2 regions of the Bacillus sp. URHA0034 genome follow, and region 2 is predicted to be linked to the other one. Evidence: a T-box and tRNA genes for the amino acid it is inferred to sense, from the RefSeq annotation. Region 2 holds a T-box; the other holds one or more tRNA genes.

Region 1 (6,963 bases), 3.5 Mb from region 2:
GGATGGTGCACGATACACACATCCCCTTCCTTATTCTATTACGCTGTAGTATATACCTCTTGTTTATTTAAATCATGACGAATGGTTGCCTGTGCAGCGGCTAAACGGGCAAGCGGTACACGGTATGGCGAGCAGCTGACATAATCTAGACCGATTCTGTAACAGAAATCAATCGAACTTTTCTCTCCGCCATGTTCTCCACAAATCCCTGTTTTTAAAGCTGGTTTTGTCGCACGACCGAGCTTCACACCTGTTTCGACCAATTTACCAACTCCATCCTGATCAAGTACAGCAAATGGATTATCCGGCAGTACTTTATTTTCAATATAGGCCTGCAGGAATTTTCCTTCCGCATCATCCCGGCTATAGCCAAATGTAGTCTGAGTTAGATCGTTTGTTCCAAAAGAGAAGAAGTCAGCTTCCTCGGCGATCTGATCTGCTGTTAAGGCCGCTCGAGGAATTTCTATCATCGTACCAATTGTATAGTGGAAATTTTTCCCGGTTTCTTGCTGAACAAGCTCTGCAGCTTCCATCACTAATTGGCGCATCTGTTTCAACTCGTTCACATGACCAACTAATGGAATCATGATTTCAGGCTGAACTTCCAAGCCTTTTTCAGCAAGTTGTGCAGCGGCATAAAAGATGGCTCTTGCCTGCATGTCATAAATTTCTGGATAAATCATCCCTAATCGGCAGCCGCGGTGTCCTAGCATTGGGTTAAACTCATCTAATTGACGAACCTTTTTAAGCAATTGTTCTTTCCTCTTTAATTCAGCTGATTGTGGATCAATAATTTGAAGCTTAGTGACTTCAACTAATAGTTCCTCTTTATCCGGTAAAAACTCATGGAGTGGCGGATCTAGTAAACGAATGGTAACAGGGAAGCCCTGCATGGCTTCAAAAATCCCTTCAAAATCGCCTTGCTGCATTGGTAACAGTTCGCTTAAGGCTTCCATTCTTTCAGAGTAATTATCGGCCAAAATCATTTTTTGGACGATTGGAATCCGCTTCAAGTCCATAAACATATGCTCCGTACGGCATAATCCTATGCCGCCTGCGCCAAATTCAAAAGATTTCTTAGCATCTTCCGGATTGTCGGCGTTAGCACGAACGCCAATTTTCCGCTCTTGGTCAGCCCAAGCTAAAAGAAGTTGAAATTCATCGGAAAGTTCCGGGTCAATCATCGGAATTTCCCCAAGCATAATTTCTCCTGTGGACCCATCGATCGTAATAATCTCACCATAATTCACCACTGTTTCACCAACAGTAAATTGTTTTGCTCTTAAATCGATTTTTAATGCCTCGCACCCACAAATACAAGCTTTTCCCATCCCGCGTGCGACAACAGCAGCGTGGCTGGTCATTCCGCCACGGCTTGTTAAAATGGCTTGCGCGGCGACGATGCCGTGAATATCGTCGGGAGTTGTTTCCGGTCTAACGAGAATCACTTTTTTCCCATCATTCCCTAAACTTTCCGCTTCATCAGCATCGAAAACCACCTGACCTGTAGCCGCACCAGGTGAGGCAGGTAACCCTTTCGTTAAAATGTTTTTATTAAATTTATCATCAATCCGGCGGTGGAGCAGCTGATTTAATTGGTCAGGGTCGACCCGTAATAAGGCCGTTTTTTTATCGATAATTCCTTCTTGAACCATCTCCACTGCAATTCGAATCGCTGCTTGTGCCGTTCTTTTCCCATTCCGTGTTTGCAGGATGAAGAGTGCGCCTCTTTCTACAGTAAATTCAATATCTTGCATTTCTAGATAATGCTGTTCAAGTATATTACATGTATCTGTAAATTGCTTATATACCTCTGGCATTTCGTCTTTTAAGGTTACGATTGGCTGCGGTGTGCGAATACCAGCAACAACATCTTCACCTTGGGCATTTATTAAGTATTCTCCGTATAAAGCATGCTCGCCTGTTGAAGGATTTCGCGTAAAGGCAACACCAGTACCTGAATCATCACCCATATTTCCAAACACCATACTTTGAATATTTACAGCCGTACCAAGATATTCTGGGATTTTATTCAAGCGGCGGTAAACGATGGCGCGCTGATTGTTCCAAGAATTAAAAACAGCGTTAATAGCAAGGAAGAGCTGTTGTTTTGGGTCCTGAGGAAAGTTTTTTCTAGTATGCTTTTTGACAATCCCTTTATAGCCGAGGATCACTTCTTGCCAATCCTCTGCTGTCATTTCTGGATCTGAACTGTAGCCTTTCTGTTCGCGTGTTTCTTCTAGGTGTTGCTCAAAGTAAAAAGTATCAATTTCTAAGACTACATTACTAAACATCTGAATGAAGCGCCGGTAGGAATCATAAGCAAAACGAGGATTTTTTGTTAATGTGGCTAAACCTGCTACCGTTTCATCGTTCATTCCGAGGTTTAAAATTGTATCCATCATCCCTGGCATTGAAAAAACGGAGCCTGACCGTACTGACACTAATAATGGGTTTTTGGGGTCGCCCAATTTTTTTCCCATTTTTTCTTCTAAGCCGCATAGAGCTTCCAGCGTTTGTTTTTCTACTTCTGCTGGAATGGTTTTACTAGCTTCATAGTAAGCATTACAGGCCTGGGTCGTTATCGTAAAACCAAATGGCACGGGAAGGCCAATTCTAGTCATTTCTGCGAGATTTGCCCCTTTACCCCCGAGTAAGTCTCTCATATTACCGTGTCCCTCATCAAATAAGTAAACAAATTTCTCCATCACTAAAAGCTCCTCTCTTTTTTTAAAACGTCTAGTATTAAACCTGCAGTTTCTTCCACTGCTTTATTTGATACATCAATGATGGGGCAGCCCACCCGCTTCATAATTTTTTCTGCATGGTCTAGTTCTTTTAATATCCTCTCATAACTGGCGTAGTTTGCCCGTGAAGCTAAACCTAACGCTCTTAGTCGTTCTTTGCGGATTTCATTTAACTTGTCAGGTGAGATAATAAGCCCGATACAATTCTTTCTTGGGATCTGAAATAACTCTTCCGGGGGCTGCACTTCCGGCACAAGCGGAACATTGGCCACTTTAAATCGTTTATGCGCTAAATACATCGACAGCGGTGTTTTGGAAGTTCGCGATACACCGATTAAGACGATATCCGCTTTTGTTAGACCTCTTGGGTCACGTCCATCATCATACTTAACGGCAAATTCGATAGCTTCTATTTTTCGAAAGTATTCCTCATCGAGTTTCCTCATTAATCCTGGTCGGTGATGCGGTGCCTTATTAAATTTGGTTTCAAATGCATTCATTAATGGACTCAGTAAATCGACTGCCATAATACCTTCTTCAGCAGCACGACGGTCTAAATACTCCTTTAAGGATGGGATGACAATCGTATAAGCGATAATCGAATTAGACCTCAGCGCTAATAGTATGACATCCTCAATATCCTCAAGATCTTCGACATAGGAATTACGACGTATGTCAACCTGGCCCCCATTAAATTGGGTTGCAACCGCCTTCACAACAAATCCTGCTGTTTCCCCAACTGAATCGGAAACCACATAAACCACTTCTTTTTGTGCCAAAATGCCAGCCACTCCCTTAGTCTGATTTTTCATCCATCATTTCTAAATATGCCCTTGTGATTGTTGTTTTCGTAATTCGCCCTACTAACAAATATGTATTCTCTTGTCCGTCACTTTCCCGGACCACAGGAAGGGAATCAATGTGATTTTGAATCATTTTTTTAGCTGCCTCATGTAAAGTTTCTTCCGGATAGATGGTGATAATATTCGGCATTCTCGTCATAATGACGCTGACTGGTAACTCTGAAAGATTTTGATTACCTAATGATGCTCGAAGTAAATCCTTTCTTGAAATCACCCCAGCTAGATGACCATCTAAATCAACCGCGTAAAGTGTACCAACATCCTCTAAAAATAAATGGACAATGGCATCGTAAACAGATGTTGATTTTCCAACTACAATAGGGTGTGCTTTATAATTATTGACACTTTGATGCAGGATTCTCTCCGCTTGGCGCTTTACCTTAAATTTGTCATTATAAAAATATCCAACACGCGGCCTGGCATCAATATTGCCAGACATGGTCAAGATGGCTAAGTCAGGTCTTAACGCCGCCCTTGATAAAGACAACTTTTCAGCAATCTCTTTCCCGGTAATTGGTCCATTAAGTTTAACAATTTCCAGAATTTCGTCCTGACGCTTTGAAAGTTTTATCGTTACCACCCCCCTTTACCCTATTAATAACCTATAATAATTAAACTCACTTTAAATGTGTTATACTTATTTATATTTAGTATATAACATTAATGTATAAAGTGAAACCACTTTTTGTTAAAAAATAAACATGATATCGATTGATTAATGAATCACAAAAAAGGCTCAAACGATCGTGTTAAATCGTTTGAGCCTTTTTTATATAACTTCATTATTTCTGGCAATTAGGACAATAAAATGTTTTTCTGGAGGAAATCATTTCAATAATGATGGTTGTTCCACACCGATTACACGGTTGGCCTTCCCGGTCATAAACCTGGCATCGTTGATTAAAACCACCTGTTAATGTGTCACCCTTATAGAGCGGATTATCCATATAACCGCCGTGCTTAATTCCATCCTGAAGAACATTTTTCATTGAATCGTATAGTTGGCTTCGGTCACCATCGTTTATGTCATCAATATCCTTAGTTGGTTTTATTCCAGCATGAAAGCAGATCTCTGCAGAGTAGTAATTTCCGATGCCGGCAATAAATGATTGATCGAGCAATGTCGTTTTTAAACGGCCATGTTTACTACCTATAATTTTTAAAAAATCATTTTCGTTAAATTTTGGATCTAATGGCTCTGGCCCTAATTCCGACAGCTTTTCCTCTGTTTGGATCTGATTATATAGGTGTAAATAGCCTAAACGAAGACCAATAAAATAAAGATGATTTTGTCCAAATGATAAACGCACCTGTATTGTTCTGTTAGGTTTGTCCGACTCAGTTCCAAAAAACATCCATCCACCTAACATTAAGTGTAATAATAGCGTTTGATCATTTTGCAGCTGGAATAGAAGGTGCTTTCCTCGACGTTTGATATCGATTATTTGCTGGTGCTGCACAGTTTTTTTGAAAAGATCAGGATTGATGTTAATCGATTTCTCACGATTTATTTGAACGTCAGTTATTACTTGGTTAGCAATTTTTTGTTTTAATTGGTTCTTATAATTTTCCATCTCTGGGAGCTCAGGCATGTATTGACTCCTCCCCCATTCCATTTTCTTAGTATCGTTCCCAATTACATTATAGAAAATGAATAAATACTTTAATAATACAAAAAAACCGAACAGTGACTGTTCGGTTTGATCATTTAATTTATGAGTGGGCCTAAATGGACTCGAACCATCGACCTCACGCTTATCAGGCGTGCGCTCTAACCAGCTGAGCTATAGGCCCTTTAATTTGGAGCGGGTGATGGGAATCGAACCCACTACATCAGCTTGGAAGGCTGAGGTTTTACCAGTAAACTACACCCGCAATAGTATTAATCCTAGATGGTACCGATGGTCGGGGTCGAACCGACACTCCTCACGGAACACGATTTTGAGTCGTGCGCGTCTGCCAATTCCGCCACATCGGCAAGTAGTAGAACAAAATTAAATTTGGCAGGGGCAGTAGGAATCGAACCCACACTGAAGGTTTTGGAGACCTTAGTTCTACCTTTAAACTATGCCCCTATAAGTGGTGGAGGGGGACGGATTCGAACCGCCGAACCCTGAGGGAGCGGATTTACAGTCCGCCGCGTTTAGCCACTTCGCTACCCCTCCAAAGAATATAAAAATGGCGGAGGAAGAGGGATTCGAACCCCCGCGCGGTTTAACCCGCCTGTCGGTTTTCAAGACCGATCCCTTCAGCCGGACTTGGGTATTCCTCCATTTAAAAACCACATTTATAATTATGGTAGCGGCGGAGGGGATCGAACCCCCGACCTTACGGGTATGAACCGTACGCTCTAGCCAGCTGAGCTACACCGCCATAATATCATTTTTTTTTAAGCATTGGTGGAGTCTAGGGGGATCGAACCCCTGACCTCCTGCGTGCAAAGCAGGCGCTCTCCCAGCTGAGCTAAGACCCCATTTTGTTTAAGAAGTTTCATGGTCGGGAAGACAGGATTCGAACCTGCGACCCCTTGGTCCCAAACCAAGTGCTCTACCAAGCTGAGCTACTTCCCGAAATTATAAGACTATTTGCTAGTGCAAAAAGTATGGTGCCGAGGACCGGAATCGAACCGGTACGGTAGTCACCTACCGCAGGATTTTAAGTCCTGTGCGTCTGCCAGTTCCGCCACCCCGGCAATTTGAGAGCGGAAGACGGGATTCGAACCCGCGACCCCCACCTTGGCAAGGTGGTGTTCTACCACTGAACTACTTCCGCATTATGAATAAATAATTTTTTGCATTCGAAAAAACTTTGGTGCGGGTGAAGGGAGTCGAACCCCCACGCCTTGCGGCGCCAGATCCTAAGTCTGGTGCGTCTGCCAATTCCGCCACACCCGCATATTCAAATAAGTAAAAAGCAGCTGTAAGAAAAAAGGTGCCGGCGAGAGGACTTGAACCCCCAACCTACTGATTACAAGTCAGTTGCTCTACCAATTGAGCTACCCCGGCGTAAAGTAAGGAATATATAATAATTTCAAACACGCTGTCGTTGTTACCGTCATCCTGACCTCAGAAAGATTATTCAAGTAGCAGCTCGGTCAGTATGCTGAAGTTTATTCAAGAAGCTCATTCGGTCTTGCTCTACCAATTGAGCTACCCCGGCGTCGTAAATTAAGGAAAAATTATGGTGGAGGATGACGGGATCGAACCGCCGACCCTCTGCTTGTAAGGCAGATGCTCTCCCAGCTGAGCTAATCCTCCAGATAAAGCCTGGCAACGTCCTACTCTCACAGGGACAAAGTCCCAACTACCATCGGCGCTGAGAAGCTTAACTTCCGTGTTCGGTATGGGAACGGG
Region 2 (6,963 bases):
TTGGCAAAGCCGGCTTCATCATGTATTCTTACCTGCAGTCGTTTTAGGTCTATTGAGTACGGCCAGTTATACTCAGTTTTTACGCAATGACATTATTGAAAACAGTCGTAAAGATTTTGTACGGACTGCACGGGCAAAAGGGACACCGGATAGAAAGATATACAATGTTCATATTTTAAGAAACTCCATTATCCCGCTCATTACCTTTTTAGGATTTGATTTAGTGGCTATTATCTCGGGGGCAATTATTACCGAAACGATCTTTACTTATCCAGGTCTTGGACAACTATTCTTACAATCTGTTGGAACAAGGGATTATCCAGTCTTAATGACATTGACCATGATGTTCTCCTTCTTGACACTAATTGGAAACTTAGTTGCAGATATATTATATGGTGTTGTAGATCCGAGAATAAGGTTAGATTAGGAGGGGATAACATGGAAGTTATTACAGAGAAGGATTCAAAATTAACGGTCAATTCCTCGGAAAAGGGTTTGTCTCCATGGGCAATTGCTCATAAAAAGTTTGTAAAGAATAAACTTGCGCTGATTAGTCTTGCTTTCTTAATTGTGGTAGCCATTGTCTCCTTCTTGGCCCCGTATATTACAACAGCAGATGTAACCAGGATTAATATTGGGCAAATGTCATTAGAACCATCGAGTACACATTGGCTGGGAACCGATAAGGCAGGCCGCGATGTGTTTACGAGACTGCTATATGGCGGGAGGATATCCTTGTTAGTAGGTATGAGCTGTACGTTGTTTGTTATTGTTATCGGAACATTGATCGGTGCAGTCTCAGGTTATTTTGGCGGTGTGATTGATAGTTTATTAATGCGATTTACTGATTTTATTTTAAACTTTCCTTTCCTTGTTTTTGTAATTGTCTTGAATGCAATCCTTTTTGGGAAAGTTAATGGTTTATGGGTTTTAATCGGTACGATAAGTATTTTAAGCTGGGGAGGGATTGCCCGGATTGTCCGCAGTAAAATCTTGGCTGAAAAGGAGAATGAATATATTAGCGCTGCTATTTCAATTGGTTGTACACCCGCAAAAATCATTATTAAACATCTATTGCCTAATATTTTGTCAACCATTATTGTACAGGCCACGATTACATTTGCAACCATGATTGTGGCGGAAACAGGCTTAAGCTTTTTAGGATTTGGTGTTCCGCAGGAAATACCGAGCTGGGGGAATATGTTGAATTCAGCAACTGAGCCCGATGTACTCCAGTTCAAACTCTGGATTTGGGTTCCACCCGCACTAATTATTACGATTACGATCCTATCGATTAATTTTATTGGCGAAGGATTAAAAGATGCCTTCAATCCAAAATCAAAAAGATAAAGCTGTCATAGTGAGTGGCAGCTTATTTATAAATAGAAAGGTTTTTGAAAAAGCAATTGGATCAAAATATATATAAAGGAATAATTTAACTGAGGTCTGCCTATACTGATTGACAAACAGTTTCTTGAAGTGAGGGGTTGTAAAATGTTGTATCTTCATGATGTTTGGGTTAATTGGTTTGAAGGTGAGGAAAACGGATATAATGTTTGCCACTTTCATGAATGGCGGAAGGATGACGGAGTAGAGCTGCTTGATCAAGTGCCGCTTATTAAAATTGAACCGCTCCTATTTGGTTATATTGAGAATGATTTATCTGAGTTACCTCAACAGCTTCTCGATGATATTTATCAAAAAGCGTACTTAAGAAAAAACCATGAAAGAATTCAACTTGACTATTGCTTTGTTGTGACAGACGGAACAGGAATATTAGCCGTTGATACAATTGGCTACAATATTCCAATCCGAAAAAGCAGATTAATACCTAGGCAGGAACAGCTCGTCTATGAAATGATTAACCAGCATGATGCAAAACCATATCATTTTTACGCACAGCCTAAAACAAAGGACTTCCATATCCTTTCACCAGAACCCGACTTGATGAGAGGATTAACAAGAAAAGAGCGACAATTAAAACAATTATTATTTATGGCTCTTGATCAATTGTTAACATCCAATAACGAAGCGGAAGTACGCTATTGGTATACTGAATGGTGTCCAGAGCAATATTCGACCATTCAAGAAATGAATTTTGAAGAAGCTTGGGAACAGTTATTTGAGCAGACAAAATATGGCTGGTCAAGACGTCATGAAACATTCTGTGAAAATCTAATAAAAGGGCAGCCCTTCTTTGAAAAACTTTGGGAGATGGAGCATGGTCCAAAAGTAAATTAAAAGCCTGTGCCAAAAGGTATATCAACTATACCTTTTGGACAGGCTTTTATCATTTTTAATAAGATAAGAAAGTATAAAAATTTGAGAATTGTCTAGCTCCAGCGCCTAGCCCCTCGAGGTCACAAGCCAATCCGTCCAAAAGGTTAAATAGCAACCTTTCGGCCGGCTCGACTTGTGCTTGTCGGGGCTGACCAAGGCGCTTGCGCTTTTCTTATTAACGTTTTTTTCTACCTAGACCCATCGCATTTTCCATTTTCTTTAGGGTTCTGCTGGCAACCATGTTTGCCTTTTCAGCTCCGCGGTCTAAAATATCATCAAGCTCACTGGATTCTAACAAATGGTAGTATCTTTCTTGAATTGGTTTAAGGAAATTAACCACTACATCAGCCAAATCTCCTTTAAAATCGCCATAGCCTTTTCCAGTATACATTTCTTCAAGTTCTCCAATTGATTTACCGCCAAGGATGGAATAGATCGATAACAAGTTAGAAACTCCAGGCTTATTCACTGTATCAAACTTAACAATTCCATCGGAATCAGTGACAGCACTCTTGATCTTCTTCACAATTTGATTTGGCTCATCTAAAGGGGTTATAAATGCCTTTTTATTTGGATCAGACTTACTCATCTTTTTAGTCGGTTCCTGAAGTGACATAATTCGAGCGCCGACCTTAGGCAAGCTGATTTCAGGTATAGTCAGAATATCATTATATTTCTTATTAAATCTTTCAGCTAAGTCTCTTGTTAATTCCAAATGCTGTTTTTGATCCTCACCAACAGGAACAAGATCAGTGTTGTATAAGAGGATATCAGCTGCCATTAATGGCGGATAAGTTAATAAGCTCGCCGAAACGGCTTCTTTACCGGATGATTTATCCTTGAATTGCGTCATCCGTTCAAGTTCACCAATATAGGAAATACACTGCATAATCCATCCTGCCTGTGCATGTGCAGGAACCTCCGATTGTATAAATAAAGTAGCCTTCTCCGGATCAATTCCAACAGCCAGATATAATGCAGCTAAACTGCGGATATTTTTCCTAAGTGTTTGTGGATCCTGTGGGACTGTAATGGCATGCTGGTCGACAATACAAAAGAAACAATTGTATTCGTGTTGTAATTCCACAAACTGTTTCATAGCACCAATATAGTTCCCGAGTGTAATAGTTCCACTTGGCTGAATACCTGAAAAAATTGTTTTCATTAAGATTTCCTCCTAAAAATATATAAAAAAAACCATTCATCCCTAAAAAACTATAGGGACGAATGGTTCGCGGTACCACCCTAAATTACTCAAAATGAGTCACTCAGTATCAAGTCATCTTTTTTAGATGATGTGAAGTCCTTTTAACGCAAGGTAAACGTCTGCTCCTACTATTATTTAGAAAGTGAAATAAGGTTCAGGCAGAGGCTCAAAAGTCCATTCCGTATTTTTTCGCGTTTGTTTTCACCGGCCACAAACTCTCTGAATCGAAGGGAAATACGTACTACTCTTTATCAATGCTTTTGAAAATTATATGCGTTTAGTCACATTATAGCTGAAATCTTACATTCATTTCAAGTTAGTTAAACATAATAGATAATGAGAGCGGCAGCCATTAATAATCCAGTAATAAGTCCATGAAGAAAGAGCGGCTTTCCATTTATTGTGATTAATTCCGATAAACCTGGAATGTCCTCAAATCTTCTTTTATCTTTCCCGCGGGAAAAGAAAAGATTTAGGGACTTTGACATGACATCATAAAATCCGCTATGGATGGTAAAGAGTAGTAAAGATAACAAAATGTACCCTGAAGTAACAAAAAAAGATATATCGATATAGCTATTTAGTGTAATTTTATGGTACAGAATAAATGATATTATGACAATTACGAATTGCGTAATTGTGAGAATTATGAGATTTTTCTTAAAGTTTAATATCAAGAGATTACCTCCAAAAAGCTTTATTTAACAGGTATAACTAAGGTATAGTATACAAAAAATTACTGTATAAGTCTCCATTATATAATAGACAATTGTAGCCATTACGTAATGATTGTATTGAAAATGTAAATTAATTTTCAAAAAGTAATGTACAATTTGTTGAAAATATGTATAATAGGGAATGTAGTAATTTTTCAGAATAATAGAAAAGGGAGGTCTACTAGTGAAGAAATCAAAACTTTCACTACTTTTAGTACTATCACTAGTACTTAGCATGTTTTTAGCTGCGTGTTCAGGCGGTGGTAAGAAAGACACAAGCTCGTCTGATGGCAAAAGCACTGGTAAAACAGAACAATTAGCAGATAAACAAGAACTTAATGTTTTGGAATCTGCTGAAATTCCTTCAATGGACAGTGTAATGTCTCAAGACACATTAAGCTTTACAACGCTTAATGCTACAAACGAAGGTCTATATCGTTTGAATCCAGATCAAAAAGTTATTCCTGGTGTTGCTGATGGCATGCCAACTTATAATGATGACAAAACAGTTATCACAATCAAATTGAAAAAAGATGTAAAATGGTCAAATGGTGACCCTGTTACTGCAAATGATTTCGTATTTGCATGGAGACGTGCAATCGACCCTAAAGTAGCTGCTCCATACGGTGCATACTTTATGGAAGGTAAAATCAAAAATGCATCTGAAATCGTAGCTGGAAAAGCTAAGCTAGAAGATTTAGGTATTAAAGCATTAGATGATAATACAGTAGAAATCACTCTAGTAAGAGCTCTTCCATACATCGAATCATACTTAACATTCCCATTATTCTACCCTCAAAACGAAAAGTATGTTACAGCACAAGGCACTAATTATGCTAAAGATGCTGCTCACATTCTTTACAATGGTCCTTTCAAAATGACTAAGTGGGACGGTCCAACAGGACAAGAATGGGTATTAGAAAAGAATGCAGACTATTGGGATGCAAAAGACGTTACTCTTAAAAAGATCAACTTCAACGTTTCAAAAGATCCACAAGCTTCTGCAAACGCATATACTGCTGGCGAAGCGGATATTACACCTAAACTAGCTCAAGCTGCTATCCTATCACAATTTGAAGGAGCAGATGATCTACTTCGTTACCAAGAACCATCTATCTGGTGGTTAAAGATGAACGAAAAGAACCCAGCATTGAAAAATGTTAACATCCGTAAAGCTATCGCACTTTCTGTTGATAAAAAAGCTTTAGTTGATGATGTATTAGCAAACGGTTCAATCTCGGCTGACTTCCTAGTTCCAAAAGGTTTCGCTTTCTTAGATGGTAAAGATTTCCGTGATACTGCTGGAACTTACCTAAAGTCTGATAAAGAAAAAGCGGCAGAACTTTGGAAAAAAGGACTTGCTGAAACTGGTCTAAAAGAAGTAAACTTCACTTATGTTGGTCAAGACACTGAAACTTCAAAAGTTACTGATGCTTTCATCAAAGACCAATTAGAAAAGAACTTACCAGGATTAAAGATTACCATTGAGGCTGTACCATTCAAAATCCGTATCGCGCGTGAAGATGCTGAAGATTATGATTTATTAATGGGTGGTTGGGGACCAGACTATGCTGACCCAATGACATATATGGATCTATGGGTTACTGGCGGAGGCCAAAATCATATGAGCTATAGCAACCCAGAATTTGATAAATTAATCAAAGCAGCTAACGAAGACCTAGTTGCTAAGCCACAAGACCGCTGGAAAGCACTTCAAGATGCTGAGAAAATCTTGTTAGAGGACGATGCTGCAATTGCACCACTTTACCAACGTTCTGTTAACATCTTGATCAATCCAAAAGTTAAAGGCTTTGCACACCATGCATTTGGTCCTGACTATAGTTACCAGTGGATTAAAATCACAAAATAGTAACTATAACTAATCAAATATTAAGAGAGTATATTTAATCAATATACTCTCTTTTTACCTGTATGAGAATTGTCGTAATATGTCGAAAATTTAATTAATTAGGAGGTGTAGGCATGGTCAAATATATATTAAAACGCGTTGGCTATATGATTATTACACTTTTTATCGTAACATCGCTTACCTTTTTCCTCATGAAGCTAATTCCTGGTAGCCCTTTTAATAACTTCGAAAAGCTTAATGAAGTTCAGCGTAATATCTTGCTGGATAAATATGGCTTGAACGACCCCGTGCCTGTTCAATATTTCAACTATATGGTGAACTTGGTAAAAGGGGATTTAGGAGTGTCCTTCCAATTTGATAATACCCCTGTCACAGAACTTATTGCAAATCGTCTTGGACCTTCTGCTCAATTAGGTTTTCAAGCTATGCTTGTAGGTTCCATTTTAGGTATCCTATTAGGAGTGCTGGCTGCTCTAAAACAAAACACATGGATTGACTATGGTTCTACTTTTATCGCTGTAGTAGGTAAGTCTATTCCATCCTTTATTTTTGCTGGTTTATTGCAATACTATGTTTCGGTTAAATTAGGCTGGCTGCCAGTAATGTTATGGAAAGGACCGGAGTATACGATCCTTCCAACCATCGCACTTGCCATGTTCCCAATCTCAATCGCAGCCCGTTTTATGCGTACGGAAATGGTGGAGGTTTTAGGATCAGATTATATCACTTTGGCGAGAGCTAAAGGGGCAAGCCGCTGGCAAATAAGCTTTAAGCATGCCTTGAGAAATGCTTTAATTCCTGTTGTAACTGTCTTGGGACCATTGGCAGTTAGCTTGATGACCGGGTCACTGGTAATTGAGCAAATTTTTGGTATTCCAGGAATTGGTGAG

What was found. A T-box is a leader RNA that pairs with one kind of tRNA and senses whether it is charged. The one in region 2 lies ahead of trpS (tryptophan--tRNA ligase), so its partner is inferred to be a tRNA-Trp.
Region 1: it encodes a tRNA-Trp, which carries the amino acid that the T-box ahead of trpS (tryptophan--tRNA ligase) is inferred to sense. The anticodon was not compared.

Annotation. Positions count from the first base shown of each region.
Region 1 is NZ_JBWCDK010000002.1:5,127,356-5,134,318, reverse strand. Features, by position in the region: gene ppdK (pyruvate, phosphate dikinase) at 39-2,708, opposite strand; gene ACZ9EE_RS26975 (pyruvate, water dikinase regulatory protein) at 2,711-3,559, opposite strand; gene ccpN (transcriptional regulator CcpN) at 3,543-4,190, opposite strand; gene mutM (bifunctional DNA-formamidopyrimidine glycosylase/DNA-(apurinic or apyrimidinic site) lyase) at 4,393-5,202, opposite strand; tRNA gene ACZ9EE_RS26960 (tRNA-Ile) at 5,331-5,404, opposite strand; tRNA gene ACZ9EE_RS26955 (tRNA-Gly) at 5,412-5,485, opposite strand; tRNA gene ACZ9EE_RS26950 (tRNA-Leu) at 5,504-5,588, opposite strand; tRNA gene ACZ9EE_RS26945 (tRNA-Trp) at 5,612-5,685, opposite strand; tRNA gene ACZ9EE_RS26940 (tRNA-Tyr) at 5,691-5,775, opposite strand; tRNA gene ACZ9EE_RS26935 (tRNA-Ser) at 5,790-5,882, opposite strand; tRNA gene ACZ9EE_RS26930 (tRNA-Met) at 5,907-5,983, opposite strand; tRNA gene ACZ9EE_RS26925 (tRNA-Ala) at 6,008-6,083, opposite strand; tRNA gene ACZ9EE_RS26920 (tRNA-Pro) at 6,104-6,180, opposite strand; tRNA gene ACZ9EE_RS26915 (tRNA-Leu) at 6,214-6,302, opposite strand; tRNA gene ACZ9EE_RS26910 (tRNA-Gly) at 6,311-6,382, opposite strand; tRNA gene ACZ9EE_RS26905 (tRNA-Leu) at 6,420-6,504, opposite strand; tRNA gene ACZ9EE_RS26900 (tRNA-Thr) at 6,543-6,615, opposite strand; tRNA gene ACZ9EE_RS26895 (tRNA-Val) at 6,792-6,867, opposite strand; rRNA gene rrf (5S ribosomal RNA) at 6,875-6,963, opposite strand, start outside.
Region 2 is NZ_JBWCDK010000002.1:1,629,741-1,636,703, reverse strand. Features, by position in the region: gene opp4B (oligopeptide ABC transporter permease) at 1-427, shown strand, start outside; gene opp4C (oligopeptide ABC transporter permease) at 439-1,350, shown strand; gene ACZ9EE_RS09780 (DUF3603 family protein) at 1,495-2,241, shown strand; gene trpS (tryptophan--tRNA ligase) at 2,456-3,445, opposite strand; T-box leader at 3,497-3,751, opposite strand; gene ACZ9EE_RS09770 (peptide ABC transporter substrate-binding protein) at 4,388-6,073, shown strand; gene opp3b (oligopeptide ABC transporter permease) at 6,187-6,963, shown strand, end outside.